One region of the Janthinobacterium sp. TPC_1 genome, then DNA from elsewhere that is predicted to be linked to it. Evidence: predicted binding sites of a transcription regulator. Region 1 holds the regulator's gene; each other region holds the start of a gene.

Region 1 (10,179 bases):
TTCGACGGTGTGCTGCTGGACCGCCTGGACCTGGAAATCACGCAATACACACCCTCGCCGCTGCTCTTGAAGGCGGCGTTCGATGATGCGCCGGTGGAAGAAAAACTCGTCTCGCACTTGCTCAAATCGAATTGCCTGGTGACGGGCCAGCCCGACTGGGGCAGCGTGCAGATCGAGTATGCGGGACCGCAGATCGACCAGGAAAGCCTGCTGCGCTACCTGATCGGTTTCCGCGAACACAATGAATTCCACGAGCAATGCGTGGAGCGCATCTTTGTCGACATCTTGCGTCAATGCAAGCCGCAAAAGCTGTCCGTGTATGCGCGCTATACGCGCCGCGGCGGCCTCGATATCAATCCTTGGCGCAGCAACTTCAGCACCGGGGCGATGCCGGGCAATCTGCGCAATGCGCGCCAGTAACGCTAGGCAACACCGCGCAACACCCCAAAACCATGCCAACAGGAATGTTGGCTGTGTTTTAAAACAACGTTGCAGTAGTGCCGCAGAGCATGTCAAAGACGCTGAAAAATCGGAAAATCGGCATTCGGCGGCGGAAAAACCGGCGCACCGCGTGTTTTTAATCAAGAAATAGCCGATACGCGCCGATGTTATTTTTTTGCTAAAATGATGACCACGTGGGCTGTAGCGCCCACTGCGCCCGCAGCGGGCGTATACTGTTGAGAATTGGCGTTACAGGCCGCGAAAACAGGCCTATAATTCGGCTCGCAAGCCCTCTGCGCATTGCACCATTTCATTGAGTGTCATGACTAATCTTAGCAAAATCTTATCCCTCGAAAACGTCCTCCTGGACCTGGAAGTCTCCAGCAAGAAGCGCGCTTTCGAGCAAGCCGGCCTGATCTTCGAAAACAATTACGGCATCGCCCGCTCTACCGTCTCGGACAATCTGTTTGCCCGAGAACGCCTGGGCTCGACGGGCCTGGGCCATGGCGTGGCCGTGCCGCATGGGCGGGTCAAGGGCAGCAAAACCCTGAAATCGCCGCTGGGCGCCTTCGTGCGCCTGGCCGAGCCGATTCCGTTCGAATCGCCCGATGGCAAGCCCGTCAATCTGCTGTTTTTCCTGCTGATTCCCGATCATGTCACCCAGCAACATCTGGAAATCCTGTCGGAAATCGCCGAAATGTTTTCCGATGACGCCTTCCGCACGGCATTGGCCACGGATCCCGAACCGAAATCCGTGCATTCGCGCATCGTCAATTGGCAACCCAGTCTGCAAGCGGCGGGTTAAACTTCAGGTATTCCTCCACTCCTGAAGAAGACTGCCATGTTGCAAACGCCGCTGACGATACAACGCCTGTACGACGACAATCGTGAAAGTCTGCAACTGGGCTGGTTCGCCGGCTTCCCCGGCGGCGAGCGCCTGATCTCGGGCGACGTCTCGTCGGCCGCCGACCAGGTGGGCCACTTGAACCTGATCCATCCGGGCCGCATCCAGGTCTTTGGCCACCAGGAAATCAATTACTATCAGCGCCTGAAGGTCAACACGCGCACCCACGTGATCGGCGAACTGATCGCCGGCGGTCCGCCCGCGCTGATCATCGCGCAAGGGCTGGAAACGCCGCCCGACATTCTCGCCATCTGCGACGAGCAAAATATCCCCCTGTTCTCGACCCCGCTGCCGGCCGCGCAAGTGATCGACTTCCTGCGCGTCTACCTGTCGAAAAAACTGGCGCAGCGCATCATCATGCATGGCGTGTTCATGGACGTGCTGGGCGTGGGCGTGCTGATCACGGGCGATTCGGGCCTGGGCAAGAGCGAGCTGGGGCTGGAGCTGATTTCGCGCAGCCACGGCCTGGTGGCCGACGACGCCGTCGAATTTTCGCGCATCGCGCCGAATATGATCGAAGGCCGCTGCCCGCCCCTGCTGCAAAACCTGCTGGAAGTGCGGGGGCTGGGTTTGCTCGATATCAAGGCCATCTTTGGCGAAACGGCCGTGCGCCGCAAGATGCGCCTGAAACTGATCGTGCACCTGGTGCGCCGCAACGCGCTGGAAGAGGAAGTCGAGCGCCTGCCCTTCCTGTTCCCCACGGAAGACGTGCTGGGCTTGCCCGTGCGCAAGGTCGTCATCCCCGTCGCCGCCGGCCGCAACATCGCCGTGCTGCTGGAAGCGGCCGTGCGCAATACGATTCTGCAGCTGCGCGGCATCGATACCCTGCAGGAGTTCATGGAGCGGCAACGCCTCGCCATGAGTGGCGATTAGCGTTGCAAGGAGTTCACCCATGCATGGGTGAACCGTTACGCAGGCGGAGAGCAAGGCTCTCCGAAACCCCTGCTCCACCAACGCCTCGCCATGAGCGGCGATTAACAACGCAGGTCGGATTAGCGGGGCCGCCGAGGTGGGGCAAGGCCCCACCTCGGCGGCCCCGCTAATCCGACAACATTGTTGGCGCGTGCAGCAAAGAAATACTACAGTCCAAATTGCAATAATTTGTAAAGATCATTGCCTCGGGAGCGCAGCGCCGGTCTTTATTGTATGATCGGGCTATGCATATCGTCCTTATCACCGGAATATCCGGCTCCGGTAAATCCGTCGCGCTCAATGTGCTGGAAGATACCGGCTACTATTGTGTCGACAACCTGCCGCCAGCCTTGCTGCCCAGCCTGGTGCAAACCCTGCTTGACGAAGGCACGCCGCAGCTGGCCGTGGCCGTCGATGCGCGCAGCGCCGAGTCGCTCGTCAGCTTGCCGCACAATGTGGCGCTGCTGCGCGACCAGGGGCACGACGTCAAGGTCATGTTCCTGACAGCCACCACGCATTCGCTGGTGGCGCGCTTCTCGGAAACGCGGCGCAGCCACCCTCTGTCGCACGAATTGCGCCCGAACCAGAATCCGGCCAGCCGCCGCACCCTGATCGAATGCATCTCCGAAGAGCGCGAACGCCTGTCGGCCATCGAGCAATTGGGCCATGTGATCGATACCTCGGAACTGAGCGCGAACAAACTGCGCGCCTGGATCAAGGATATCGTCGCCTCCGAACGCGCGCCGCTGACCCTGTTCTTCGAATCGTTCGCCTTCAAGCTGGGCGTGCCGCTCGATGCCGATTTCGTCTTCGACGTGCGGGCCCTGCCGAATCCGTATTACGACCTGGCGCTGCGCCCGCTCGACGGACGCGACGCTCCCGTGATCGCCTTCCTCGACGCCCAGCCGAGCGCGCTGGAACTGCTGGCCGACATCCGCGCCTTCATCGAGAAATGGTTGCCGTCATTCAAGTCCGACAACCGCAGCTACCTGACGGTGGCCCTCGGCTGCACGGGCGGCCAGCACCGCTCCGTGTACATGGCGGAGCGGCTGGCGCAGTATTTCGGCCCCAACGAGCGGGTCGTGCTGCGCCACCGCGAGCGTTCTTAATCAGTCGAGGTGGCGCAGCGGATGCGCTTGCGCCGGCCACACGGGGGCAAAGAAACGCGCCACCATGCTGGCATCGACCTCGTCCAGGGTTGAGGGGTTCCAGCGCGGCGCATTGTCCTTGTCGACCACCAGCGCGCGCACGCCCTCGAGCACTTCGCCATGCGCGAAATTGTGGCGCACCAGCGTGCGCTCCATGCGCAGGCAGTCGGCCACGCCCAGGTGGGCGCCCCGCTGCAGCAATTCCAGGGTCACCGACATCATCAAGGGCGAGCGCAGGCGCATGGCCGCCAGGGCCTTCGCGGCGAACGCGCTGTGGTCCTGCGCCAGCGAGGCCATGATGGCGGCCACCGAACCCGCGCCGAAGTGGCGGTCCAGCGCCGCGCGCGCCGTGGCCAGGGAAGCCGCGCCCGCCTCGGCCTGGAACGGCGCCGCCAGCGCCTTGATGGCCACCGGCAAGGCCTCGCCCGGCGTCGAGTCGAACAGGGCCAGCAGCGCCCCCATCTGCGCCTCGGGCAGATACACATCGGCCAGGCCCGTGTACAGGGCATCGGCCGCACCGATGGTCAGGCCCGTCAAGCCCAGGTACAGGCCCAGCCGGCCCGCCAGGCGGGAAAGAAAGTAACTGCCGCCCACGTCGGGGAACAGGCCAATATTGACTTCCGGCATGGCCATGCGCGTGCGGCCCGTGACGATGCGCAACTGGTTGCCGGGCCCGGCTTGCGCCACGCCCATGCCGCCGCCCATCACCACGCCGTCCATCACGGCGATATACGGTTTCGGATAAAAGTGAATGACATGATTTAACGCGTATTCTTCCGTAAAGAAATCTTCCAGCAGGGCGCTGCCGCCTTGCGGCGTGGCCAGGCCCGCATCGTAAAAGAAACGGATATCGCCGCCGGCGCACAGGGCCTTTTCGCTGCTGGAGCGGATCACCACGGCGTCCACCTGCGGATCGTCGCGCCAGGCCAGCAAGGCAGCGCTCAGGGTGCGCACCATCTCCAGCGACAGGGAGTTCAAGGCTTTCGGGCGGTCGAGCACGATGTGGCCCGTGCGGTTGCGGATGGAGGTCTGGACGAAGTCGCTCATGGCAGGCAGGAAAGAAGTGAGGATGGCGCATTCTAGCGCTTTCACCACGGATATTGCTTCCCGCAGGACGCAAAAAAGGGCGCAATGTGCGCCCTTAGTTGATCACAACTGGGGGAAGCCGGTGGCCTTAGACGGCGACGACGGCGTCTTCCTCTGAGTTGTCTGGCAGATGCTTGATCGCCTCTTTACCGTGCCCTTGCACTTTGGTTTTGTATTTCATCACTTGCCTATCGAGCTTGTCGATCAGGGTATCGATTGCGGCATACAAGTCGTGTGCCAGGCTTTCCACATAGACAGTTTTGCCACTCAGACGCAGGTTGACTTCGGCCTTTTGACGTTTTTCTTTCTCTTTGAGGTTATCCACGGTCAGAATCACGGCAATATCGATAACTTGATCGAAATGACGTTTCACGCGCTCCAGCTTCGTTTGTACGTATTCACGGATGGCTGGTGTCACTTCGAGATGATGTCCGCTGATGGTGAGATTCATACACACTCCTAAAGATGATCGGGTTCGTGCGGTCCATCCTATCCGGCCCGCAGAGGAACCGAAAAAAACTTACAAACACTTACGCAGGCTCACTGGCGGAATTTTCAACGCTTCCCGGTATTTGGCAACAGTACGTCGCGCAATCACCATGCCTTGTTCCCCCAGCATGTCCGCAATCTTACTGTCGGATAAAGGATTTTTAGGGTCTTCTGCTCCTGTCAGTTGCACGATCAATGCCCGTATCGCCGTCGATGACGCTTCCCCCCCCGCTTCGGTGGCGACATGGCTACCAAAGAAATATTTCAACTCGAACATGCCGTGCGGGGTCAGCATGTACTTTTGAGTTGTTACCCGCGAGATAGTACTCTCGTGTAAACCCAGTGTATCAGCTATTTCACGGAGCACAAGGGGGCGCATGGCAACGGCCCCATGCGAGAAAAAGTTCTTTTGTCTTTCTACTATCGCCTGTGCCACGCGCAGGATGGTATCGAAGCGCTGGCGCATATTCTTGATCAGCCACTTGGCCTCCTGCAACTGCGCGCCCATGGCGCCCTCGCCCTTGCCCTGCTTGAGCAAGTTGGCGTACATGGCGTTGACGCGCAGGCGCGGCATGACGTCGTTGTTCAGGGTGACTTGCCAGCCATTGCGCGCGCGCTTGACGACGACGTCGGGCACCACGTAATCGGACACGTCCGAGGCGAACACGGCGCCCGGGTGCGGATTACACTGGCGAATCACCGTCTGCGCCTCGCGCAAGTCTTCATCGTCGCAATCGAGGGCTTTTTTCAGCTTGTTGAAATCGCGCTGGGCAAACCAGGCCAGGTGCTTTTCCACGATGACGAGGGCCATGCGCCGCGTCACCATGGCGACGTGCGGCAAGCGCCTGATTTGCAGCGCCAGGCATTCGGACGCATTGCGCGCGCCCACGCCCGGCGGATCGAAACTTTGCAGCAGCGACAAGGCCGTGCGCATCTCGTCAGCGTCGATTTCCAGCTCTTCCGGCAGGCGCGCCAGGATGTCGTCGAGCGACTCTTCCAGGTAGCCATTGTCGTCGAGCGCATCGATGATCAGCTCGACCAGCGCGCGGTCGCGCAATTCAAGCACCGTCACGCGCATCTGCTCCATCAGGTGCTCGCGCAGGGTGCAGTGATGGGCCTCCAGTTGCGGACGCGAATCTTCATCGTCGGGCGCCTTGCCCCGGCTCGCCTCGCTCCAGTCGCTGTCGCCGCCCTCCGCGGCGGCCGGGCCCTCGCCCGCCTCGCCGTCAAACCCGTCCGCTTCGGCCGGTGCGGCGGGCGCCTCCTGGCCTGGCGGCTGGGGCGGCGCTTCGGCCGGCGCGGCCGTGGAACTCAGGGCGCCGTCGGACAGCAGGCGCAGCGAACGGTCGAGCGGATCGTCGAGGCGTTCGAGCAAGGGATTGTCCGTCAGCAGCTGCTCGAGTTCCTGGTGCAATTCCAGGGTGGATAATTGCAGCAGGCGTATCGATTGCTGCAACTGCGGCGTCAGTGCCAGGTGCTGCGACGTGCGCAGCTGCAATGATTGTTTCATTGGCTCACATGCGGAAGTGTTCGCCCAGATAGACCCGGCGTACCGACTCGTTCGCGATGATGTCGTCGGGGCGTCCCGACGCCAGCACCGAGCCCTGGTTGATGATGTAGGCACGGTCGCAAATACCCAGCGTCTCGCGCACATTATGATCGGTAATCAGCACGCCGATATTGCGCTCCTTCAAGAAACGCACGATGCGCTGGATTTCGATCACGGCGATCGGATCCACGCCGGCAAACGGTTCGTCGAGCAGCACGAAACGCGGGTCGGTGGCCAGCGCGCGGGCGATTTCCACGCGGCGGCGCTCGCCGCCGGACAGGGACAGGGCCTGGTTCTCGCGCAGCTTTTCAATCTGCAAGTCGGCCAGCAGTTTATCCAGGCGCTCCTCGATCTCGGCCTTCTTCAGGGGACGGCCTTCGACGGTCTGGATTTCCAGCACGGCGCGGATATTGTCTTCCACCGTCAGCTTGCGGAACACGGACGCTTCCTGCGGCAGGTAGGACAGGCCCATCTGCGCGCGGCGGTGGATCGGCAGGCTGGAAATGTCCACGCCGCTGATATCGATGCTGCCGCCGTCCGACGGCACCAGGCCGACGATCATGTAGAACGAAGTCGTCTTGCCGGCGCCGTTCGGCCCCAGCAGACCCACCACTTCGCCGCATTCGACTTGCAGCGAGACATCATGCACGACTTGGCGCTTGCCATAGGTTTTTTGCAGCCCGCGAACGATCAGGGTGCTGCCGCAACGGGTATTGTCCATTATTTCTTTCCTGGCGCGGGCGTAGCCGGCGCTTTCTCCGCCGCCGGCGCCTTGTTCTTCGGCTGGATCACCATGCGCACGCTGCCGCCATCGGGGGTGCTGGTGCCGCTGTCGGAATTTTCCATCGCAAACACTTCCTTGCGGCTGTCATACGAGATGAAGGCGCCATTGGCCACGTCGGTCACTTTCGTGCCTTCCAGGCGCGTCAGCTTGGCCCTGGAAAACAGTTTCACCACTTCCGTCTTGTTGTTGTATTCCACGCGCTCCGCTTCGCCTTCGACCCACAGGTCGCCCGCGCCATCGCGCTTCTGGCGGAAGGTGGCCAGCTTGCCGGGATCGGCCCAGAAGGTGATGAACTGGTAGCCTTGCGGATCTTCCGTGATCAGGGCCCGGCCCGCCTTCATGGTCAGGGTCCCCTTGACCAGCACGACGTCGCCCGTCAGGGTACGCACCTGCTTGACGTCATCGACGTGGCCGCTACGTGCCGTGATGACGGCTTCCTTCTCGGAATCGGCCTTCTCGGCATGCGCCCCCCCTATCATGGCCAGGGAAAATACGCTCAACAGCAAGATCTTCTTCATAGTATGGTTTCCTTGTTTCATTCTGTCATTTTGCCGCCGCGGCCGGGCGCGGTTTCGGCGGGAGGACCATGCGCAGCGCATTCTGCACTTCCACCACGCCGGTGGCATTATTGGCCTTCATGCCGATGCCATTGATGCGCGAGGCGCCCGTCAGGATATCGACCGGCACGTCCGTTTCCATTCTTTCCTCATCCGGGAACACCGTCAGCGCCTCCGTCCTGACCGTCAGGTTCTGCGCCTTCGGACTGGCCGCGCGGTCGATCACGACATTGCGGTGCAGTTGCAGCCGGGTATTGTCCTGGTCGATATGCGCCAGTTCCGCATTCATGTTCAGCGGCGGCATGCCTGGCGTGAGCTTGCGCACGAAGGGCTGGTCGATATCGGACGAATCGTCGAGCGGATAATGCGTGAGCTTGGTGCCCGAGACGATATAACTGGGCTTACCCGTCAAGTCCATGCGCACCAGACTGAAATTGGTAATGAAATAGTCGGGTTCATCCAGATGCTTGCTGGCCGTGATGTCCTGGCCATTCTTGTTCATCACTTCGAGCAGCCAGAAGCTGCCCAGCGCGACGACGACCGCGCCCAGCACGGTAAAAATCATGCGCCAGCGATGGGCGCCTCCTGGCTTACGCATAGGGCTTCACTCTTTCAAAGGTCACTGGCGGCGAGGCACGGCACCTCACTCCAGGAACGGCGCCATCACGCGCGCATAGTTGTCCTGGGCGCGCAGCAGGAATTCGCAGATCTCGCGCACCGCGCCGCGGCCGCCGCCGGCCTGCGTCACATGGTGCGCCAGGCCCTGCGCTTCCGGACGCCCGCCCGGCACGCTGACGGCAAAGCCCACGCGGCGCAGGATGGGCGCATCGATGACATCGTCGCCGATATAGCCGCATTGCTCTTCCGTCAAGCCCGTCAGCGCCAGCAGTTCGCGAAACGGCGTCAGCTTGTCGTGGCCGCCCTGGTGCACGTGGGTAATACCCAGGTCTTGCGCCCGGCGTGCCGTGATGGCCGAGCGGCGCGCGCTGATGATGGCCGTCTGCACGCCCGATTCCTGCAGCAGCTTGATGCCCAGGCCATCATACACATTAAACGTTTTCATCATTTCGCCATCGGGGCCGAAATGCAGGCTGCCGTCGGTGAGCACGCCATCGACGTCAAAGATCATCAGTTTGACCTTGGCCGCGCGCGCCAGGTTGTCCGCCACGCTCTCCATCAGATCACCTTCGCTTGCGTCAGATCATGGATATGCAGGGCGCCCACCAGCTTGCCGTCGGCATCGACGACCAGCATCTGGTTGATGCGGAACTGCTCCATCACGGCCACGGCATCGACGGCCAGGCGCTCGGGCGCGATGCTGCGCGGCTGCGCATGCATGACGTCGCGGATCGCCACCTGCGTGAAATCCTGCACGCGCTCGAACATGCGGCGCAAGTCGCCATCCGTAAACACGCCCACGGGACGGTTGTCCGCATCGACGACGGCCGTCATGCCCATGCCCTTCTTCGTCATTTCTTCCAGCGCCTGCAGCAGCGAGGCTTCCACCGGCACCTTCGGCACCCGATCGCCGCTGCGCATGACGTCATGCACGTGCGTGAGCAGGCGGCGGCCCAGGGCGCCGCCCGGGTGCGAGCGGGCAAAATCTTCTTCCTTGAAGCCGCGCAAGTCGAGCAAGGCCACGGCGATCGCGTCGCCCAAGGCCAGGGTGACGGTGGTGCTGGCCGTCGGCGCCAGGTTCAGCGGACAGGCTTCTTTCTCGACGGAAATATCCAGGTGCACGTCGGCCAGCTGGGCCAGGCTGGAATTCGGCTTGCCCGTCATGGAAATGAGCACGCCGCCCATGCGCTTGACGACGGGCATGATGGCCATCAGTTCCGACGATTCGCCGGAGTACGATATTGCAATAAAAGCATCTTCCGAGGTGACCATGCCCAGGTCGCCATGGGCCGCTTCGGCCGGATGCACAAACAGGGCCGGCGTGCCGGTGGAAGCGAGGGTGGCGGCAATCTTGCGCGCGATATGGCCGGACTTGCCGATGCCGGAGACGACGACTCTTCCTTTGCACTGCAGCAACATCGCCACGGCGCGGCCCACGCTGTCGTCCGTGGCCAGGCGCGCGTGCAGCGCAACGATGGCGTCGGACTCGATCTGCAAGGTGGTGCGGGCCAGCGCGACGGCGCGCTCGGTCGTCGCTTGCATGTCAATTCGATCAAAAGCTTTCAGCATTGTTTTTTCATGGGTTACACTCATGCCCAAAGTATAAACGAATTAGGAAAGCAAAAAACTTGCCAGTCACAACAAACAACGATTTCCATTGACCGCACCGGGCAACCCATGTTTTCCTCGCT
Region 2 (10,179 bases), 210 kb from region 1:
CCTGCCTGGCCTTGCGCCGACAGGTCCACCTTGCTGGTGCCGAAACTGCCGCCCGTTACGTTCAGTTCGACGGATGGTGGATTTTGCCCATCCCTGGAAAACAACTGGATCACGCCGCCCGAGTGGTTGCCATAGATGGCGGAGAACGGCCCGCGCAGCACTTCGATGCGCTCGGCCGTATCGAGGTTGAAGGTGGCGGCCTGGCCTTGGCCGTCAGGCATGCTGGCGGGAATGCCATCGCTGATCAGCTTGACGACGCGCGCACGCCGAAGGCCGAGCGGGCGCCGAAGCCGAAGCCGCGCGACGAGATTTGCAAGTCCTGCGCGTAGTTCTGGCGGTTCTGCACGACCAGGCCGGGCACGGCGGCCAGCGCTTCCGAGGCATTGACGCGGATTTGACCCTCCTGGATGCGGGCGCTGTCGACGACGTCGATGGAGGCCGGCACTTCCTGGCTGGGGTGGGCGATGCGGCTGCCGCTGATGACCACCGTATCCATGAGTTGCCCGGCGGCCAAGTCAGCGGACTCGGCGGCGAAAACGTGGGGGGCGAGGGTGGCGCTGCCGGCGACAAACAGGCTGGCGATGGTGTTCAGGCGGAAACGATGCTGCATGCGGATTCTCCAATGTGAATAAAAGCCTGCTTGGTCGCGTGCGCGGCGCAGGTCTGCATAGTTGTATCAAGCAATATGCCTGCCATGTCTCCATTGGTGGGCGGAAATTATACGCGTGTCAGTGGCACGGCGTTTGCATACAGCAATTATCAGAGGCGCCGCTAGCGCGCGCTTTTCCTGTGTTTTGCCATTGAAAAGGTGATTATGCCCAACTTCTTCTCGCGCTTGCGCCAGGTGTGCTGGCTGCTGCCCGCGCTCGCCAGCACCGCCGTCCAGGCCGCTCCATTTGCCTATGTCCCCAATGAAAAATCCGGCACCGTGAGCGTGATCGACACGGCGACCGACCAGGTCGTACGCCAGATCGCGGCGGGCAAGCGGCCGCGCGGCATCGCCGCCGACCCGACCGGACGGCAATTGTTTGTCACGGATGCCGCCAGCAGCGCCTTGTTGCTGATCGATAACGCGACCGGCGCGCCCGTGCGCAGCGTAGCGCTGGGCAAGTCGCCCGAAGGCGTCAGCGCTTCGCATGACGGCAGTTACGTGGCCGTGGCCGTCGAGGAAAACAATAGCGTGGCCTTGCTTGATGGCCAGACGGGCGTCTTGCTCGCCGACATCAAGGTGCAGGGACGCAATCCGGAACACGCCGTGTTCAGCCCCGATGGGCGCTGGCTGCTGGTCAGCGCGGAAGAGGCCGAGCAAGTCGACGTCATTGATGTGGCGCAACGCCGTCAGGTGGCGTCCATCGCCGTGGGACTGCGTCCGCGCGGCATCGGTTTCAGTCCGGACTCGGGCCGCGCCTATGTGGCGTGCGAACTGGTCAATGCCGTCTACGTGATCGATATGGCCGCGCGCAAGGCGATTGCCACCATTCCAGCGGGCAAGAATGCCAACGGTATCGCCGTTCAACCCAGCGGCAGGCAGGTGTATGTCTCGAACGGCATCGACGGCACGGTGATGGTGATCGACACGGCCAGCAATCAGGTGACGGCCACCATTCCCGTTGGCAAGCGCCCATGGAACATGGCCATCACGCCCGATGGCGCCAAGCTGTACGTGGCCAACGGGCGCTCGAATAGCGTTTCCGTCATCGACACGGCCAGCGCGCGCAAGGTGGCCGATATTGCCGTGGGCGAATTGCCATGGGGTGTGGTGATTCGGTAGTGGTACAGGGCAGGTGTTCCAGTCTGGTACACCTGTTCCATTGTGCAGCGGCGACGGGGCGCTACGGCAGCAATTGAACCCGCCGATATCGCCACCAGGCCCTTGCAACAGAGGTAAAACCCGCTAAGTTGGGTAGGGGGATGGCGAGCTGGCACGGCATTTGCGGAAGACTGCGTGTACTCACCCCATCTGTACCAGGACGTTTGATTTTAATTAAGTAATTTCATTCTAATTAACCCGATAGAGGACGACATGAATCTCGCAGACATCAGCAAACTGGGCGTAGCCAATCCCTTCAAACAACGCTATGACAATTACATCGGCGGCAAATTCGTTGCACCAGTAAAAGGTGAATACTTTCCCAACATCACGCCGATCACCGGCTTGCCGTTTTGCGAAATCGCCCGTTCCACGACGGAAGACGTCGAGCTGGCGCTGGATGCCGCGCATGCCGCCAAGGAGGCCTGGGGCAAGACTTCGCCTGCCGAGCGCGCCAATATCCTGAACCGCATCGCCGACCGCATTGAACAGAACCTGAGCCTGATCGCCACGGCGGAAACCATCGACAACGGCAAGCCGATCCGCGAAACGATGAATGCCGACATTCCGCTGGCCATTGACCATTTCCGCTACTTTGCCGGCTGCATCCGCGCGCAGGAAGGTTCCGTCGCGCAAATCGATGCGGAAACCTATGCCTACCACTACCATGAGCCGCTGGGCGTCGTGGGCCAGATCATTCCCTGGAATTTCCCGATCCTGATGGCCGTGTGGAAACTGGCGCCAGCGCTAGCCGCCGGCAATTGCGTCGTCCTGAAACCGGCCGAGCAGACCCCCGCCTCCATCATGGTGTTGATCGAGCTGATTGGCGACCTGTTGCCGCCGGGCGTGCTGAACATCATCAACGGTTTCGGCCTGGAAGCGGGCAAGCCGTTGGCGTCGAGCAAGCGCATCGCCAAGATCGCCTTCACGGGCGAAACGGGCACGGGCCGCCTGATCATGGGCTACGCCGCGCAAAACCTGATTCCCGTCACCCTGGAGCTGGGCGGCAAGTCGCCGAACATCTTCTTTGAAGACGTGATGGATGCCGATGATGATTATTTCGACAAGTGCCTGGAAGGTTTTGCCATGTTTGCGCTGAATCAAGGCGAGGTGTGCACCTGCCCATCGCGCGTGCTGATCCAGGAATCTATCTACGAGAAATTCATCGAACGTGCCTTGAAGCGCGTGGCCGCTATCAAGCAGGGCAATCCGCTCGACGCTTCCACCATGATCGGCGCCCAGGCGTCGCAGGAGCAGCTGGAAAAAATCCTGTCCTACCTCGACATCGGCCGCCAGGAAGGTGCCGAAGTGCTGGCCGGCGGCGAGCGCAACACGCAGGCGGGCGACCTGGAAGGCGGCTACTACGTGCGTCCGACCGTGTTCAAGGGCAACAACAAGATGCGCATCTTCCAGGAAGAAATTTTCGGGCCTGTCGTCTCCGTGACCACCTTCAAGGATGAGGCCGACGCGCTGGCGATTGCCAACGACACCCTGTACGGCCTGGGCGCCGGCCTGTGGACGCGCGATGGTTCGCGCGCCTTCCGCATGGGACGCGCCATCCAGGCGGGCCGCGTGTGGACCAATTGCTACCACCTGTACCCGGCCCACGCCGCGTTCGGCGGCTACAAGCAATCGGGTATCGGCCGCGAAAACCACAAGATGATGCTCGACCACTACCAGCAAACGAAGAACTTGCTGGTGAGCTATAGCCCGAAAGCGCTGGGCTTCTTCTAAACCGGCAACAGGCGCCGCCCCTGTTCCTCGGGTGCGGCGCGCAGAAAGGGATGCCATGAGTGCAGCAATTGCCCGGGTGGTCGCCACCGAAGCGGCGCTGGAAATGATGGACAAGTTGCGCCAGCGTCACGGCCCGCTGATGTTTTTCCAGTCGGGCGGCTGCTGCGACGGCAGCGCGCCCATGTGCTACGCGCTGGGCGAATTCGATGTCAGCGATACCGACATCTATCTCGGCAATTTGAATGGCACACCGTTCTACATGGGACTCGAGCAATTCGAGTACTGGGAGCATACCCAGTTGATTATCGATGTGGTCGATGGCAATGGTGGCATGTTTTCACTCGACAACGGCACGGGCAAGCGCTTCTTGACGCGCTCACGCCTGTTCACCGATGAAGAGTGCGCCTTGTTGCATGCGCAGCCGCACGACCACGGCAACACCTGATACATACACATACTAATAACAGAGGGAGATGATTGTGCAGAAAAACATCATGGGGATACTCATCGGTTTGGGCTTGGCATCGCTGGCCCAGGCGGCCGACGTAGGCAATGTCACCACCGCCATGCTCGACAGCACGGCGAAGAATCCGTCCAGCGTGCTGTCGTTCGGCATGGGCACGCAGGGCCAGCGCTATTCGCCGTTGACGCAGATCAATGACAAGACCGTGGCCAAGCTGGTGCCGGCCTGGTCGTTCTCGTTTGGCGGCGAAAAGCAGCGGGGCCAGGAATCGCAGCCCTTGATTCACAACGGCAAGATGTTCGTTACGGCATCGTATTCGCGCATCTTTGCCGTCGACCTGAAAACGGGCGCCAAGCTGTGGAAGTATGAGCATCGCTTGCCGGACGGCATCATGCCGTGCTGCGACGTGGTCAACCGCGGCGCGGCCCTGTACGGCAACCTGGTGATTTTCGGCACGCTGGACGCCTATCTCGTTGCGCTGGATCAAAACACGGGCAAGATCGTCTGGAAGGAAAAGGTCGACGACTACGCGGCCGGCTACTCGATGACGGCCGCGCCGCTGATCGCCGAAGGCTTGCTGCTGACGGGCGTGTCGGGCGGCGAATTCGGCATCGTCGGCCGGGTCGAGGCGCGCAACCCGATGACGGGCGACCTCGTGTGGAGCCGTCCGACCGTGGAAGGCCATATGGGCCACCGCTACGACAAGGATGGCAAGGCCATCGACAATGGCGTGTCCGGCACCGTGAACAAGACCTGGCCCGGCGACCTGTGGAAAACGGGCGGCGCCTCGACCTGGATGGGCGGCACCTACGATCCGCAGACCAAGCTCGCTTACTTTGGCACGGGCAACCCGGCGCCGTGGAACAGCCATTTGCGTCCCGGCGACAACCTGTACTCGTCGTCCACCGTGGCGCTGGACGTGAAAACGGGGCAGATCAAGTGGGCGTATCAGAATACGCCGAACGATGCCTGGGATTTCGATGGCGCCAACGAGTTCGTCACCTTCGACATGGATGGCAAGCGCTACGGCGGCAAGGCCGACCGCAACGGTTTCTTCTACGTCATCGATGCGGCCAACGGCAAGCTGCAGAACGCCTTTCCGTTCGTCAAGAAAATCACCTGGGCCAGCAGCATCGACCTGAAGACGGGCCGGCCGAACTACATCGCAGCCGGCCGCCCTGGCGACCCGACCAAAGGAGAAGAGGGCAAGAAGGGCACAACCGTGTTTGCCGCGCCCGCTTTCCTGGGGGCAAAAAACCAGATGCCGATGGCGTACTCGCCGCAAACCAAGCTGTTCTACGTTCCCGCGAATGAATGGGGCATGGATATCTGGAACGAGCCGATCAGCTACAAGAAGGGCGGCGCCTTCCTCGGCGCCGGTTTCACCATCAAGCCCTTGTTTGACGACTACATCGGCGCCATGCGCGCCATCGATCCGAAGACGGGCAAGATTGTCTGGGAAATCAAGAACAATGCGCCGCTGTGGGGCGGCGTGATGAGCACGGCCGGCAACCTCGTGTTCTACGGCACGCCGGAAGGCTTCCTGAAAGCCGTCGATGCGAAGACGGGCAAGGAGCTGTGGAAATTCCAGACGGGTTCCGGCGTCGTGGCGCCGCCCGTCACCTGGCAGGATGGCGACACGCAATACGTGGCCGTCGTTTCCGGCTGGGGCGGCGCCGTGCCGCTGTGGGGCGGCGAAGTGGCCAAGAAGGTCAACTTCCTGGAGCAGGGCGGTTCCGTGTGGGTCTTCAAGCTGGCGTCGAAATAACGGGGCGAAGCGCCCGGGCCACTCGGATGGGTGTCTCCCTGTCCGCCGGGCGTTTTCTTTTTGCTGACGGCCCAGGCCGTCAGTTTTTTGTTTACCTGTACGCCCGATCAGCCTACTTGCGGTCAAAAAATGAACACTATCAGTGGCGATTGATCCGCTGTTGCACATGTTAAATACATATTTTCTCTTTCTCCCTGTGAGCCGTTCTGGGCACGCTTATTGCCAAAGCTTGAGGTACATCAATCACTGGTGTGCACACTAAAAACAGAGAAGAAAGAGGAGAACAAATGAACACATTGATCAAGCTGGGGAGCCTCGGTGTCATGACGATCGCAGCGGTAGGGCAGGCGCACGCCGTCGATATCAAGGCCGGCGACTGGACCGTGTCAGTGGGCGGCATCGTCAACGCCTATTACACGCAAGTGTCGTGTTCGGGCGATGCGGTGGGCGGGCTGGCGCTGGGCGGCCAGGCGCTCGGTTGCGGCGGAGAGAAGGACCGCACGACGATCGAACGGCTTGCTGCCGAATGGCTTGATCACCTCGGCGTCGTCGCGCCTGGGCGAGTATGACGTGAAAGCCTTGATCGGCATCTACAACTCGACGGCCACGGACAGCGCCATCAGCCAGAACAGCGTGGTCGACGTGCGCCAGGCCTTCTTCACGTTTGGCAATGAGCAGATGGGCACTTTCAAGCTGGGGCGTGACTACGGCATCTTCGGCGCGAACGCGATTCTGTCCGACATGACCTTGTTGGGTTCGGGTGCACCTGTGCAGGCGACACAGCGGGGCCGGGTGACCCTGGGCCATATCGGCGCCGGCTATACGTATCTGGGCAACTATGGCCAGATCATGTACAGCACGCCGAAGTCGGGCGGCTTTGGTGCCGACGTGGCGCTGGTCAGCCCCGTCTCCGATACGCCCATCGTGGCAGGCTCGACTTATTCTTCGAAGTCCAGTCCGCAAGTGCAGGCGCAGCTGACGTATGCGCAGGAAGGCTTGAAAGCCTGGCTGGGCGTGAAGTCGCAAAAATTCACCTCGAAAACGCCTGGTGTCGATGACCTGACCATGCGCGGCGTGGAAGTGGGCGGCTCCTACCAGATGGGCCCGGCCGGCGTATTGGTGAACTTCCAGGGCGGCAAGGGGCTGGGCATCCTGTCCGATGCGGACCAGGGCGATACCAAATCGAAGAACTGGCTGCTGCAAGGCACGTATAAAACGACGGACAAGCTGAAGCTGGGCTTGTCCTATGGCATCAGCAAGAACGACGACAACACGGCCGGCACGGGCGGCTTGAAGTCGAACGCCAACCTGACCCTCGGTGCGTACTACTCGCTCAACAGTGCGATCACCCTGGTGGGCGAGCTGGGGCAGACGCGCTCGAAAGCCTTTGCGGGCGGCGAAGCGAAGATGAATGGCGTGTCTCTGGGCGGCATTATTTTCTTCTAACCAATGAATGCGGCGCCGGAAGCTGCGGCGCCGCGCGGAGCACTATGCATGCGGATACTGCGGTTTTCATCGGATGCTGGCTATTCCTGTTTATCCTGGGGCAGGCGTGGGCGGGCGTGCTCACCAGGGCCGAGCTGGCGCGGCGCTTCCCCGCGCCCCTCGTCGTGGGCGAGAAGGAAGCCGACTTGCCCGTCTGGCCCCTGTTTAAGCAAAACGCCACGGCAACGGAATTGGTCGGCTATGTCTTCGAGTCGGTGGACCTGGCGCCTATTCCCGGCTTTTCCGGCGTTCCCGTCAATTTATTGATCGCCATCAATCCACAGGGCAGTTTTCTCGACGTCGCCGTGCTGTCGCAGCACGAACCCGTATTTCTCGATGGCCTAGGGGAAGCGCCGCTGTTTCAATTCGTCAAACAGTATCAGGGGCTATCGCTGAAACAGAATATCGCCATCGGTGCCCAGAAGAAACGCGCGCCAGATGCGACCCACGCCGATATCGATGGCGTGTCAAAGGCGACGGCTTCCGTGCGCATCATCAACCAGAGCGTGCTGGCGTCGGCCTTGAAAGTGTCGCGCAAAAAACTGGGCTTCGCGCAAGGGCGCGACCCGGACCAGATTGCCCGCATCCGCATGGAGGTATTCGAGAAACGCAGCGTGGCGCAGATGCTTGAGCAGGGCTTGATCCAGCATATGCGCCTGAGCAACAAGGATGTGGAGAGCCTGTTTGCCGGCAGTCCCGGAGCCGGACTCGAACCGGAAGCCGCGCGCGATCCGGAAGGCGTGTTCATCGACCTGTACCTGGCCTATGTGTCCGTGCCCACGGTGGGACGCAATCTGTTGACGGAACGCAGCTGGAACAAATTGCGCAACCGGCTAGACGAAGGCGACCACGCCATCCTCGTCATGTCGCGCGGGCGCTACAGCGTGCTGGGCGACGATTTCGTGCGCGGCACGGTGCCCGAGCGCTTGCTGCTGAAGCAGGATGGCTTGCCCATCGACATGCGCGACCTGGACCTGGAATTAAGCGTGTCGGAGGCGGGACCGTTGCCGACTGAAAATATTGCCGTCTTCCGCGTCATCAGCCAGGCTGGACTCGATGCGGCCAGTCCGCTGGCGTTCACTATGCCGGTCACGCGCAGCAAGGGTATCGTGTATCCGGAGCGCATCGCCCGCAACGTCGATTTCAGCTACCGCCTGCCTGCCGATTTTTATAGCGCGCCGCAAGGTGACGATGCCGGCTGGCGCGGCACGTGGAAGGGGCGCAAGGCCGAACTGCTGATCTTGCTGGCCGGGCTGGCGCTGCTGGCCGGCGCGCTGGCCAGGCAGAAACGTCTGGTGCGTAATGGCCGGCAATTTGCATGGTTCCGCCGCCTGTTTTTGTTGTTTACCATCGGCTTCATCGGTTATTACGCGCAGGGGCAGTTGTCGATCGTCAATATCACAGGGGTGATCCAGGCGCTGCTGGCAGGGCGCGGCCTGGGCTTTTTCCTGTTCGATCCGATGACGGTGATCCTGTGGGCTTTCGTGCTGCTCAGCCTATTCATTTTGGGGGCGCGGCACGTTTTGCGGCTGGCTGTGTCCGTTTGGCGCCCTGCAGGAATTCACGGGCAAGCTGGGCCAGTGGCTGCGCTTGCCGCAGTGGAAAATCAAGCCGCGCCTCGATGGACGTTTGAAATGGATCAAATATGGCTTGCTGGCGGCCATATTCGGCAGCAGCGTGTTTTCCAGCCAGATCACGGACAAGCTGGTGGAGCTGGAACCGTTCAAGACGGCCATCACCCTGAACTTCGTGCGGGCATGGCCCTTCGTCGCGTATGCCGTGGGTTTATTACTGCTCAGCAGTGTTTCCTACAAATTCTTTTGCCGCTACCTGTGCCCGTTTGGCGCGGCGCTGGCGCTGCTGGGACGGTTTCGCCTGTTCAACTGGATTCCCCGCCGCAAGGAATGCGGCACACCGTGCCAGACTTGCAGCCACCGCTGCGAGTACCACGCCATTGCGCCGAGCGGGAAAGTCGATTACGGCGAGTGTTTTCAATGCATGGATTGCGTGGTGATTTACGCCAGCGATGAAAAATGCGCACCCTTGATGCTGGAAATCAAGCGTGCCCGTACCATCCCGATAGTCCGGGCCACGGCAGAGGAGAGCAGCAATGCAGCGTAGAACGTTTATTTCCGCAGCGATCGGCAGCGTGGCCGGCATGGCGGGCGTGATTTTGCCTGGCAGCATGGCGCGCGGCACGGTCACGGCGTCCGGCGTGCGCCCTTATCAAGGCGCCGCGCTGGCGTTTGGCACGACGATCGCCGTCACCGTGTTGCACCACGATCAACACCAGGCCGAACTGGCCATCGAAGACGCCCTCCATGCTGCGAGGAATATCGACCGCCTGATGAGCATTTACAGTCCCGCCAGCCAAGTCTTCCAGCTGAACCGCGATGGTCGCCTGGCCCGGCCGGACACGCACCTGCTGGCCGTGCTGGCGCAGGCGCGAGCCTTGTCGCAATGGAGCGATGGGGCGTTTGATGTCACGGTGCAACCTTTATGGCAGCTGTTTCGCGCGGCGGCGGCAGACCAGGCAAGCTTACCGGAGGAAGCATTGCGCCGCGCTGCGCAGGCGCGGGTAGGCTGGCGGCAACTGGCATGGGATCGCCGCGAAGTGCGTTTTCTTCAGCCCGGTATGGCGCTGACCTTGAATGGCCTGGCGCAAGGCTATGCGGCCGACGTGGCGCTGGCGGCCGTGCAGGCGCGCGGCGTGCGGCACGCTTTGCTCGACACGGGTGAGTTCGTCGCGCGCGGGCAGCGTGCCGTGCGCCGTCCGTGGACCTTGGGCATCCAGGATCCGCGCGACGCGGAGATACTGGCGGCCACTTTGAAAGTGGAGGGGCGCAGCGTGGCCACGTCCGGCGACTACGAATGCGCGTTCACGCCTGACTTCGCGCATCACCACATCTTCGACCCTGC
Region 3 (10,179 bases), 1.4 Mb from region 1:
GGTGAGTGTCGTTATGCCAGGCAGTCGGCATGCTGGCGCAGGGCGCGCCGCGCGTAATAGGCGAAGGTCACCGTATCGCGCCGGGCCGTGGAAATCCAGTCGTGCGCCTCGCGCGCCAGGGCCGGCGGCAAGGGCAGGATGGTGCCCGCCGCCATGGCCAGCAGTTGCAGGCGGGCTGCCCGTTCCATCAGCAAGGCCAGCATGCACGCCTCTTCCACCGTGCGGCCCACCACCAGCTGGCCGTGATGGGCCAGCAGGATGGCGCGCTTGTCTCCCAGGGCGCCGGCGATGATCTCGCCTTCTTCATTTCCTACCGGCACGCCCGGCCACGAGGGCAGGAAGGCGCAATCGTCGAACAGGGGGCAGGTATCCATGTGCGACACCTGCAGCGGCTGCTCCAGCATCGACAGCGCCGCCACGTGCGTGGGATGCGTGTGGATGATGCAGGCCACGTCCGGGCGCTGGCGGTAGATCCAGCTGTGAAAGCGGTTGGCCGGGTTGGGAATGCCCTCGCCATGCACCACGCGCAGGTCATGGTCGACCTCGAGCAGATTGCTGGCCGTGATTTCATCGAAGCCCAGGCCCAGCTGTTGCGTGTAGAACGTGCCGTCCTGGCTGCCACGGCAGCTGATCTGCCCTGCCAGGCCGGAATCATGCCCGCCATCGAACAGGATGCGGCAGGACAGCGCCAGGGTTTGCCGCGCCGACCACGGGCTGTTCGGTGTGACGCTGGCCAGGCGCCGCTCGGCGATGGCCACCAGTGCGTCTTTCGACAAGGCCAGGCTGGCGCCCGGGGCGGCGACTTCATATGGAGTATTTTGCTGCATCGTCTTTCCTTCACTCATGCTGACTACGCTTCCCGGCATGCACGGCAGCAGCCGTGCAACCCAATCCAAGGAAACTGAGTGTATATTTTAGGACACTTTGTGTCATGAGGTACAATAGTTTTTTTAAATCGACCGATGCAACCATGGCTATGCGTCTGAAACTGCTGAGAAAACACAAGGGCTGGACGCTGGAACAGCTGGCGGAAAAAAGCGGCTTGACGAAGAGTTACCTGTCCAAGGTGGAGCGGGGCCTGAGCGTGCCCTCGATCGCCGTGGCGCTGAAACTGTCGCACGCGATGCAGGTGGACGTGGAGCAGCTGTTCAGCGACAGCCACCGGCAGGCGGCCGTGACCATCACGCGCGCCGGCGATCCGGGCAGCGCGGGCGCGACGCCGCCGCTGCCGCATTTCGCCAGCATCGCCGCCGGCGTGGCACCGAAGAAAATGCTGCCCTTCATGGTGTATCCGGCGCCCGATTTCGCCGCCTCCGCCTTCAAGGAACATGCGGGCGAGGAATTCCTGTTCGTGCACCAGGGCACGATTGAAATCGAATTCCCGCAGGAAACCGTGCAATTGCACACGGGCGACTCCGTGTATTTCAACGCGCTGATTCCGCACCGCACGCGCAGCATCGGCGCGCAGCAGGCGCAGTTGCTGGTGATCGTCAGCAACGACGAAGACGCGGCCCCGTAAAGCGGCGCCGCAACGCAAAAAGCCCGGAGCGATCCGGGCTTTTTGCGTTTCAGACAGTCAACTTCAGCGCGCCGGCTTCACCGGTTCGCGGTCGATCAGCACCGTGTTGACGCTGTCGGTCAGCCAGATCTGGCCATCCTGGATCGTGCATTGCAGCTGCATGGTGCGTTGCGCCAGCTTGCTCATCTCTTGCGCCGCGTCAGACGGCAGGTTAATCACGGTCAGGTTCTTCGCCCGTTCCAGTTTATTGGCGATCTGCTTCCACCAGATGTGGCTGGTTGCGCCATAGCTGTAGACGATCACCTGCTCCGAACGGCCGCACGCCTTCAGGATGCGTTTTTCATCGGGCTGGCCCACTTCGATCCACAGCTCGATGGCGCCCGTCAAGTCCTTCTGCCACAGGTCCGGCTCTTCCGTGTCGAAAAGGCCTTTGGTAAAGGTCAGCGCCTCGTTGGCGTGGATGGCGAACGCCAGCAGGCGCACCATCATGCGCTCGTCCGTTTCGGACGGGTGGCGCGCCAGGGTCAGCGCGTGATCCTGGTAGTAATTGCGGTCCATGTCGGCGATCTGCAGATCGGCTTTGAAAATTGTTGCTTTGAGGGCCATCGTGTTTCTGTCTCGGTAAAGTGAATTGTGAAGTCGGTATCAGCGGAAAACCACCGTCTTGTCGCCATTTTTCAGGATACGGTGCTCGACGAACCATTTCACGGCGCGCGCCAGCACCACGCACTCGACGTCGCGGCCGATGGCCGTCAGGGTTTCCGCATCCATCGCATGGTCGACGCGCTCGACGTCCTGCTCGATGATCGGGCCTTCGTCCAGGTCGCCCGTGACGAAATGGGCCGTCGCGCCGATCAGCTTGACGCCGCGGTGATGCGCCTGCGCATACGGCTTGGCGCCCTTGAAGCTGGGCAGGAAGGAATGGTGGATATTGATGGCGCGGCCGTCGAGCGCCTGGCACAGGCCCGGCGACAGAATCTGCATGTAGCGTGCCAGCACCACCAGGTCGATCTTGTGCGTGTCCATCAGGTCGAGGATCTTCGCTTCCTGCGCCAGCTTGGCCGCTTCCGGCGCGCCGGCCGCCAGCGGCAGGTGGTGGAAGGGAATATTGTAGCTGGCCGCCAGCTGGTAGAACTCCATGTGGTTCGACACGATGGCGGGAATTTCCACGTTCAGCAAGCCGCTCTTGTAGCGGAACAGCAAATCGTTGAGGCAATGGCCGATCTTCGACACCATCAGCATCACGCGCGGCTTGACGCGCGCATCGTGCAGCTGGCCGTGGAAGGGGCCGTTGACCTGCATGGCTTGCGACAGGGCGGCGAAGTCGCTGCGCAACTGGGCGTCGCTGACGGCGCCGTCTTCCAGCGCGAAATGCACGCGCATGAAGAACAGCTGGGATTCCTGGTCGCCGAACTGGGCGGAATCGAGGATGTTGCAGCCACGTTCGGCCAGGAAGCCGGAGACGCGGTGCACGATGCCGCGCTGGTCCAGGCAGGACAGGGTCAGGATGTATTCGGGATGCGTCATGGTCGCGGAAATAGGTAAAAAAGTAAGGCGATGCTCGGCTCAGCCACGCGCGCCGGCCATCGGCTGCGCTGCCGCGAGCCGGCTATTGTCGCACGGCCGGGCCTGTAAACCTGCATTTTCCACACAAGCGGCATGGCGGCGGCGCCGGCAAACCGATTGACGTTCATTTGATCTGGCACAAAGTCATCGCGTTTTTCTGGCGGCCAGCGGCCATTCTCGCGCCAAACCCCCATCCGCCATGGAACCTGGCACGCCATCCGGCGTCTATCCCTTTGCTTGTTTCACCATACGTCGCATCCGGTGCACCGGGTGTTTTCTGAATCAGCTTTTCATTGAGGTAGAACATGTTCACAAACAGTCTTTCCCCCAGTCTCAGCCCCGCCCTGAAGTCCCACCTGGAGGCCCAGTGCAATTTCGCCACGGAACTATCGCGCAAGCTGTTCGATACAGCGCAGCAACTGAGCGAACTCCATCTGCGGCTGGCGCAAGATCTGCTGCAGGAATGGAGCAACGCCAGCCAGCAGCTGCTGTCCGCGCGCGACACGGGCGAATTCATGTCGCTGGCGGCCGCGCAGCTGCAGCCCGGCAGCAACAAGCTGCAGCAGTACCAGCATCAGCTCGGCAACCTCATGGCCAACGCCAATGTCGAGATGAACCGCACGGCAGAAAACCACCTGCCCGAAGCGAGCCGCACGGCCGTGGCCTTCGCTGACGAAGTGGTGCGCAAGACGGCGGAAGAAACGGAAAAAGCCACGCAGCGCCAGCGTGAAATGATCGAAAAAATGCATGCCGCGGGCCGCAGCGACGTTGTGGCCCGCAGCCGCGATACCAGCCGGCAATCCGATCAGGCACATTGAACACCACCACTCGACAGCAAGGAGAGCGACATGGCTAGCAATCAAGGTAATGAACAGGGCAAAGGCGCTGGCAGCAGCCAGAAAGCCGGCGAAGCGGGCAGCACCAAAGGCACGAGCAAGCGCGGCTTCGCCGCCATGAACGAGGAGCAGCAGCGCGAAATCGCCAGCAAGGGCGGCCAGGCAGCCCATCAAAAGGGCACGGCGCATGAATTCGACTCGGAAGAAGCGCGCCGGGCCGGACAGAAAGGGGGCGAAGCCGTCAGCCGCAACCGCGAACACATGGCGGAAATCGGCCGCAAGGGCGGTGAAAGCCGGCAATCGGCCCAGCGCGCCAATGAAAGCCGCAGCAGCACGGCGGCACGCAGCGGCAGCACCGAGCAGCAATCGAAGACTGGCCGGCAGGGCAACAAGGACGAGGACGACAAGGGTTGACGGCCGGCTTGACGACGGCACGGGGCGGCTGCGGCAGCCCCGTGCCGGGGCAGGTGCAGCACGCGGGGCGCGGCGGTATGGTACATTCTCGCCTTACCGACACCTCCGCGCCCCGCCCGCCCCCGCATGCAGCCATCCCTGAAATACCTGAGCGCCTATTCCGAACAAACGCAAACGCAAGTGCAGCAACTGATCGCGCAGGACAAGCTGGGCGAAGTGTTGTTAAAACGCTACCCGAACGCGCATGACGTGCGCAATGACAAGGCTTTATACCAGTATGTGCAGGATTTGAAGAATGAATTCCTGCGCAATGCCGAGCCCATCAACAAGGTGGCGTTCGACAGCAAGATCCATGTGATCCAGCATGCGCTGGGCTTGCACACTTCGATTTCGCGCGTGCAGGGTGGCAAGCTCAAGGCCAAGCATGAAATCCGCGTGGCCACCATGTTCAAGGAAGTGCCGCTGGAATTCCTGCGCATGATCGCCGTGCACGAACTGGCGCACGTGAAGGAAAAGCAACACGACAAGGCTTTCTACAAGCTGTGCACGTATATGGAACCGCAATACCACCAGTACGAATTCGACGTACGGCTGTACCTGACCCAGCTCGACCTGTCGGGCCAGCGCCTGTGGTCGTGACGGCCAGTGCCGGAAAGCATGACAAAGCCGCCAAGTGGCGGCTTTTTTTTACGCGCGGACCGGCAAAGCCGGCGCCATGGTCAGGCTCAGGCCGCGTTCTTGCGGCGGCGCAAAAAGGCCAGCAGGCCCAGTCCGCCCAGCAACATGCCATACGTGGCAGGTTCCGGCACGGCGCTCACGCTGGCGGCGATGTTATCGACCTGGAAGGTGTGGAAGGCGCCTTCCTTCCACGATGCCGACAGCAGGTTGTTGAAGCCCGTGAACGTGTAATCGCTGAACGTGTGGCTGCCATCGAGGCTGAAGGTCTGGGTCACCGTGCCGCCGCCTACCTGGTGGCCGACGAACGTGACATCGTAGGAGCCTGGCAAGCTCACGAAGTCAGCCAGGCTGATCGAGCTGAGCGAAAAGGCCGCGCCATCGGTACGGCTCAAGGTTGTCGTCGTCAGCACCGTGGCGCCAAGGCCGGCCGAGCCCGCATAGGCAAAGTTGCTTTGATGGGCAGAACTCAACAGGCCCAGGAAGCTGCTGTCGAAATCGTAGCCCCCTTCGGAATAGGAGTTGAAGACGGAACCGAAGATGCCGGGCTGCTCCAGCGCATCGAAGCCGATGGTGGTGCTTTGTGCGTGGGCACCGCCAGCGGCGAGGATGGCGGCGACGGCGGTCGCGCGCAAGAAGGTCATTGGTTTCAAAATAGCATCCTTTCAAGATGATGAAGTGGCGAGATTGTGGCAACTTGCAATTCCTGGGCGTCGTCGCGGGAGCGCGGGAAGCGCTGCACCGGGCGTCCGACGACCTGTCTTTTGAACAACGCCAGTAGACCACATTCATATATAAAAAGCATCTTCATTTTCAAAAAAACATGCATACAGAGAAACATTCTGGACATATTTTTATTAATTGAATTGTTGAGCTCGATCAATTTTTCCGTGTAGAAATAAAAAAAGCCATGCACTTTTCAGGGCATGGCCATATCGCATCGCACCGACAATACTAGGGCGCGCACTCCTTCAGGCGCTGCACCAGCGCTGCGGGATCGGCATCGGCGTTCAGGAAAGCGGCGTGCTGCGGACGGATGAAACCCTGCTCCTTGCCGTTTTGCACGAAGGCGATCAAGCCATCATAAAAACGGTCGACATTGAGCAAGCCGATGGGCTTGGCGTGCAAGCCCAGCTGGGCCCAGGTCAGCATCTCGAACAGCTCTTCCAGGGTGCCGTAGCCGCCGGGCATGGCGATGAAGGCATCGGACAGGCTGGCCATCATCGCCTTGCGCTCGTGCATGTCCTTCACGATGAACTGGCGCGTCAAGCCCATGTGGCCCACTTCGCGCTCGACCAGCTGGGTCGGGATCACGCCCGTCACCTCGCCGCCCAGGCGCAGCACTTCGTCGGCGATCACGCCCATCAGGCCCACCTTGCCGCCGCCGTACACGAGCGAGATATTTTCCGCCACCAGCACGCGCGCCAGTTCGCGCGCCGCCACCGCATAGTCGGGCGAGACGCCCGCGTTGGCGCCGCAATACACACATAAAGCCTTGATCACAGTAATCCCTACCCTTTCAATTCATCGATCGCCGCCTCGACCTCGAGGCGCTCCTTGGCGTCCAGTGCCACGCACTGGGCCGCCTTTTCATACAGGGCCAGCGCTTCCGCCAGCTTTTTCTTTCCATCGAGCATATTCAACGCGCGCGCATATTCGCTGTGCGCCAGCGCCGAATACGGCGTCAGAGCCAGCGCCGTCTTGAAGTGCTGGTAGCCGTCTTCCTTGTTGGCGCCGTAGGTCAGGCTGCCGATCATGGCGCCGACCTTGTCGATAATTTCCGTATGATAAATCCCAAACGCGATATGCGCTTCCGCATGCATGGGCGCCACCGTCATCGTGCGGTCCAGGCTGTTTCGCACGCGCGCGCCCATGCCTTGCGCCAGGGCCTTGACGACGGAGGTGCCCAGCGCATAGCGGCCCAGGCTGTAGGCATGCCAGTAGTAGCCGGCCGGATTGTCCGGCTGCTCGCTCTGCTGGCGCTCGCAGCGCTCGGCCACTTCTTCGTACATGTCGAGTTTCTGGCTGTCGTCCACTTCCAGGTGCGTGGCATAGATGCAGGTCGCCTTGTGCGCCACCGCATAGCCGGGCACGCCGATGGCCAGGCCCAGCTTCACGGCGCGCTCGAAGTCGCCCGCATGGAAGGCCAGCCAGGCTTGCACCAGCGCCGGGTGCGTGGGAAACGGTTCCACATCGCCCGCATGCAGGCGCGCCCAGGCCGCTTCCAGGGTCTGCGGCGTGTAGACATATGCCTCGTCCGGATAGGGAAATTGTTTCCAAGCCATCGATCTCTCCTGTAAATGACGACGCGGCGCCAGCAGCCGCGTCAGTCGTTCTTGAGTTTGGTCACATACTCTTCCGACAGTTTGCGAAACAGCAAATGCGTTTCATTGCGCAAATACGCCCGATCAGGGACAGCACCTGGTAGCAGCCGCGCGCCAGCGCATCGGACATCGATTGCTGCTCGCTGTACTTGCGCGGGTTGCGCACATACTCGTACGACAGCCAGTAGGTGGCAACGACCACCATATTCGTCGCCATGGCAGCCACTTCCATGTCCGACGCTTCGAGCGACTGTTCGCTGCGCAAGTCTTCGCACAGCTGCGTGGCCACCTTGATCTTGTGCGCCAGGATCAATTTGAAGTGCAATTCCAGCTTGCGGTTGCGCGAGAGCAAATCATTGAGGTCGCGGTAAAAAAAACGGTAGCGCCAGATCAGTTCGAACATCAGGTGCAGATACAGCCAGACATCCTCGATATTCGAGCGGCGCCCGTCAGGCACGGTCAGGATGCGTTCGATTTCCGCCTCGAACTGGACGAAGATCGAATTGACGATGTCGTCCTTGTTACGGAAGTGGTAATACAGGTTTCCCGGCGAAATGTTCATCTCTTCCGCGATCACGGTCGTCGTGATATTCGGCTCACCAAACTCGTTGAACAGGCGCAGCGACAACTCCAGGATGCGTTCGCGGGTACGGCGTGGTGCTTTTTGTAGCATGGCGGGCAATCTCTCTGTGTTCTGCCTCAAGCATACCACCTAAGATAGCCGTAATGAAACACTGCGCCCCACGGCGCCAGCGAAAACCGCAGGCAAAAAAAAGCCTGCGCGAGCAGGCTGGAGGGATGTTGCGCCAGCTCAGGCGGCCGGTGCTTTTTTCTTCGCCGCCGGCCTGGCGGCGGGCTTGCCCACTGGCTTGCTTATTGGCTTGGCTGCGGCGCGCGGCGCGGCCTTGGCAGCCGGCTTGGCCGGGGCCTTGACGACGGCCGCCTTCGGTGCCGCCTTCGGTGCCGCCTTCACGGCAGGCTTGGCCCCTGCCTTCGGCCTGGCCGCCGGCGCGGGCTTGGCGGACAGTGCCTCCACCTGCGTGCTCAAGGCATCGATCCTGGCGTGCAGCGCGACGATGTCGTGCTGCATGGGCACGCCAATGGTCGCCAGGGCGCGCGCCACGCGCTCTTCGAACACTTGCTCCAGCTTGTCCCAGGAGCCGCTGGCCTGCTTGCCCACGCCATCGGCCAGCTTGCCGACGCTGTCGCTGACATCGGCCACCTTGTCTTCGGCACGCTTCTGGAATTCCGTGCCTTCCTTCACCAGCCTGGAAAACACGCGCCCGCCCTCTTCCTGCGCCTTGGCGAAGGCGCCCAGGCCCGCTTGCCAGATCTGCTGCGCAGACGAGCGCACGGCGTTCGCCAATTCCTTGTCTTCCGCCAGGTCCTTCAATTTCTTCACCATCGCCAGCTCCCGTCATGTGAAAGGCCATGCCACTCCATGGATGCTTTTTATTCTAGAGAGCAAAACTAGAGACGGGAGTCTAATTCGATAGCGAGCTGCGCCCCAAGGTGCGCCAGCGCACGCGGCAGCCGGTCGCTTGCACGCGGCCAGCGCCTATGCCGCCGCCTTCACCTGGCCATGCAGCAGCTTGTGCAGGCGGAAGCCTTCGCGGATATTCTCGCGCAGCACGGCGCCTTTCCACGGCTTGGTATAGAAGCGGTCGACGGCGCCGCGGTTGATGGCCGCCATGATGGGCGTCAGGTCGGCAAAGGCCGACAGCATGATGCGGAAGGTGTCGGGGCACAGGTGCTTGACCCGCTCCATGAATTCGGTGCCGCTCATGAGCGGCATGCACTGGTCGCACAGGATCACCTGCACCTTGTGGCGCGCCAGGATATCGAAGCCTTCGGCGGCCGTCTGCGCCGTGAGGATGCGGTAGCCGTCCTGCGCCAGGAAATCGCTGAGCACGTCGAGCATGAAGACATCGTCGTCGACGATCAGCAAGGTTTGCTGCTCTTCGCTATCGGTATCCTGCGGCGCCTGCAGCAACTTGCCACCCATCAACATCTGCTCGAATTCCTCGTGCGGCACGGGGCGGCTGAAATAATAGCCCTGCATCTCGTCACAGCCGTGGCGCCGCAGATAGGCCAGTTGCGCATCGTTTTCCACGCCTTCGGCGATCACTTCCAGCTTCATGCTGTGCGCCATGCTGATGATGGCCAGCACGATGGCCGCGTCGTCCGGATTGCTGGTCACTTCGCGCACGAAGGCGATGTCGATCTTCAGCTTGTCGATGGGGAAACGTTTCAGGTAGGCCAGGCTGGAATAGCCGGTGCCGAAATCGTCGATGGAAATCTGGATGCCCAACGCCTTGAGATTGCGCAATACGGAGATGGTTTCCTCGGCATTCGACATCAGCGAGCTTTCCGTCAGCTCCAGCTCCAGCAGCTCGGGCGCGATGTCGTACTTGCGGATCGCCTTGAGCACTTCCTCTTCCAGGCCGCCGACGAAAAACTGGATGCCCGACACGTTGACGGACAGGTGCACGGGCCCGATGCTGCTGGCGCCCCACTCGCTGATCTTTCTGCAGGCTTCGTCGAGCACCCAGTTACCGACGCGCACGATGAGGCCCGTTTCTTCCAGCAGGGGGATGAACAGGGCCGGCGAGACCATGCCGTGGCCGGGACGGCGCCAGCGTATCAGGGCTTCGGCGCCGCTGATGCGCCCCGAGATGATATTCACCTTGGGCTGGAAAAACAGCACGAATTCCTCGTTGTCGATGGCGCGCCGCAGGGCATTTTCCATGTCCAGCCGCGCCATCGATTGCGCGTTCATTTCCGCCGTGAAGAAGCGGAAGGCGTCGCGGCCCGCTTCCTTGGCGCGGTACATGGCCGTGTCGGC

The links. The regulator sigma-54, encoded in region 1, starts transcription at its own class of promoters, with help from an activator protein. The targets are predictions, from matches to a motif close to TGGCANGNAANCTGCTTT.
Region 2: a site for sigma-54 is predicted at 733-750, ahead of ACQVLG_RS11295 (beta-propeller fold lactonase family protein). Genes of this name have one in related genera too.
Region 3: a site for sigma-54 is predicted at 5,920-5,937, ahead of ACQVLG_RS17230 (PEP-CTERM sorting domain-containing protein). Genes of this name have one in related genera too.

What each region holds. Positions count from the first base shown of each region.
Region 1 covers NZ_CP195157.1:2,095,364-2,105,542, reverse strand. Annotated here, with positions in the region: partial or broken gene queF (NADPH-dependent 7-cyano-7-deazaguanine reductase QueF) at 1-420, shown strand, start outside; gene ACQVLG_RS10280 (PTS sugar transporter subunit IIA) at 764-1,246, shown strand; gene hprK (HPr(Ser) kinase/phosphatase) at 1,283-2,218, shown strand; gene rapZ (RNase adapter RapZ) at 2,503-3,366, shown strand; gene ACQVLG_RS10265 (3-hydroxyisobutyryl-CoA hydrolase) at 3,367-4,452, opposite strand; gene hpf (ribosome hibernation-promoting factor, HPF/YfiA family) at 4,580-4,942, opposite strand; gene ACQVLG_RS10255 (RNA polymerase factor sigma-54) at 5,012-6,490, opposite strand; gene lptB (LPS export ABC transporter ATP-binding protein) at 6,495-7,250, opposite strand; gene lptA (lipopolysaccharide transport periplasmic protein LptA) at 7,250-7,831, opposite strand; gene lptC (LPS export ABC transporter periplasmic protein LptC) at 7,857-8,468, opposite strand; gene ACQVLG_RS10235 (KdsC family phosphatase) at 8,514-9,047, opposite strand; gene ACQVLG_RS10230 (KpsF/GutQ family sugar-phosphate isomerase) at 9,047-10,057, opposite strand; partial or broken gene ACQVLG_RS10225 (cation:proton antiporter domain-containing protein) at 10,166-10,179, shown strand, end outside.
Region 2 covers NZ_CP195157.1:2,302,261-2,312,439, forward strand. Annotated here, with positions in the region: gene ACQVLG_RS11285 (TonB-dependent receptor family protein) at 1-221, opposite strand, end outside; gene ACQVLG_RS11290 (TonB-dependent receptor plug domain-containing protein) at 245-610, opposite strand; gene ACQVLG_RS11295 (beta-propeller fold lactonase family protein) at 815-1,771, shown strand; gene adh (aldehyde dehydrogenase) at 2,024-3,544, shown strand; gene ACQVLG_RS11305 (DUF779 domain-containing protein) at 3,600-3,989, shown strand; gene ACQVLG_RS11310 (PQQ-dependent methanol/ethanol family dehydrogenase) at 4,039-5,775, shown strand; gene ACQVLG_RS11315 (hypothetical protein) at 6,063-6,344, shown strand; gene ACQVLG_RS11320 (porin) at 6,292-7,221, shown strand; partial or broken gene ACQVLG_RS11325 (hypothetical protein) at 7,266-7,709, shown strand; gene ACQVLG_RS11330 (4Fe-4S binding protein) at 8,794-9,381, shown strand; gene ACQVLG_RS11335 (FAD:protein FMN transferase) at 9,371-10,179, shown strand, end outside.
Region 3 covers NZ_CP195157.1:3,496,346-3,506,524, reverse strand. Annotated here, with positions in the region: gene ACQVLG_RS17270 (aldolase) at 12-827, opposite strand; gene ACQVLG_RS17265 (helix-turn-helix domain-containing protein) at 971-1,519, shown strand; gene ACQVLG_RS17260 (YaeQ family protein) at 1,583-2,125, opposite strand; gene purU (formyltetrahydrofolate deformylase) at 2,165-3,046, opposite strand; gene ACQVLG_RS17250 (hypothetical protein) at 3,210-3,398, opposite strand; gene ACQVLG_RS17245 (phasin family protein) at 3,391-3,903, shown strand; gene ACQVLG_RS17240 (KGG domain-containing protein) at 3,934-4,335, shown strand; gene ACQVLG_RS17235 (YgjP-like metallopeptidase domain-containing protein) at 4,462-4,974, shown strand; gene ACQVLG_RS17230 (PEP-CTERM sorting domain-containing protein) at 5,061-5,654, opposite strand; gene ACQVLG_RS17225 (LOG family protein) at 5,965-6,510, opposite strand; gene ACQVLG_RS17220 (tetratricopeptide repeat protein) at 6,522-7,295, opposite strand; partial or broken gene ACQVLG_RS17215 (TetR/AcrR family transcriptional regulator) at 7,337-8,007, opposite strand; gene ACQVLG_RS17210 (phasin family protein) at 8,146-8,739, opposite strand; partial or broken gene ACQVLG_RS17205 (EAL domain-containing protein) at 8,893-10,179, opposite strand, start outside.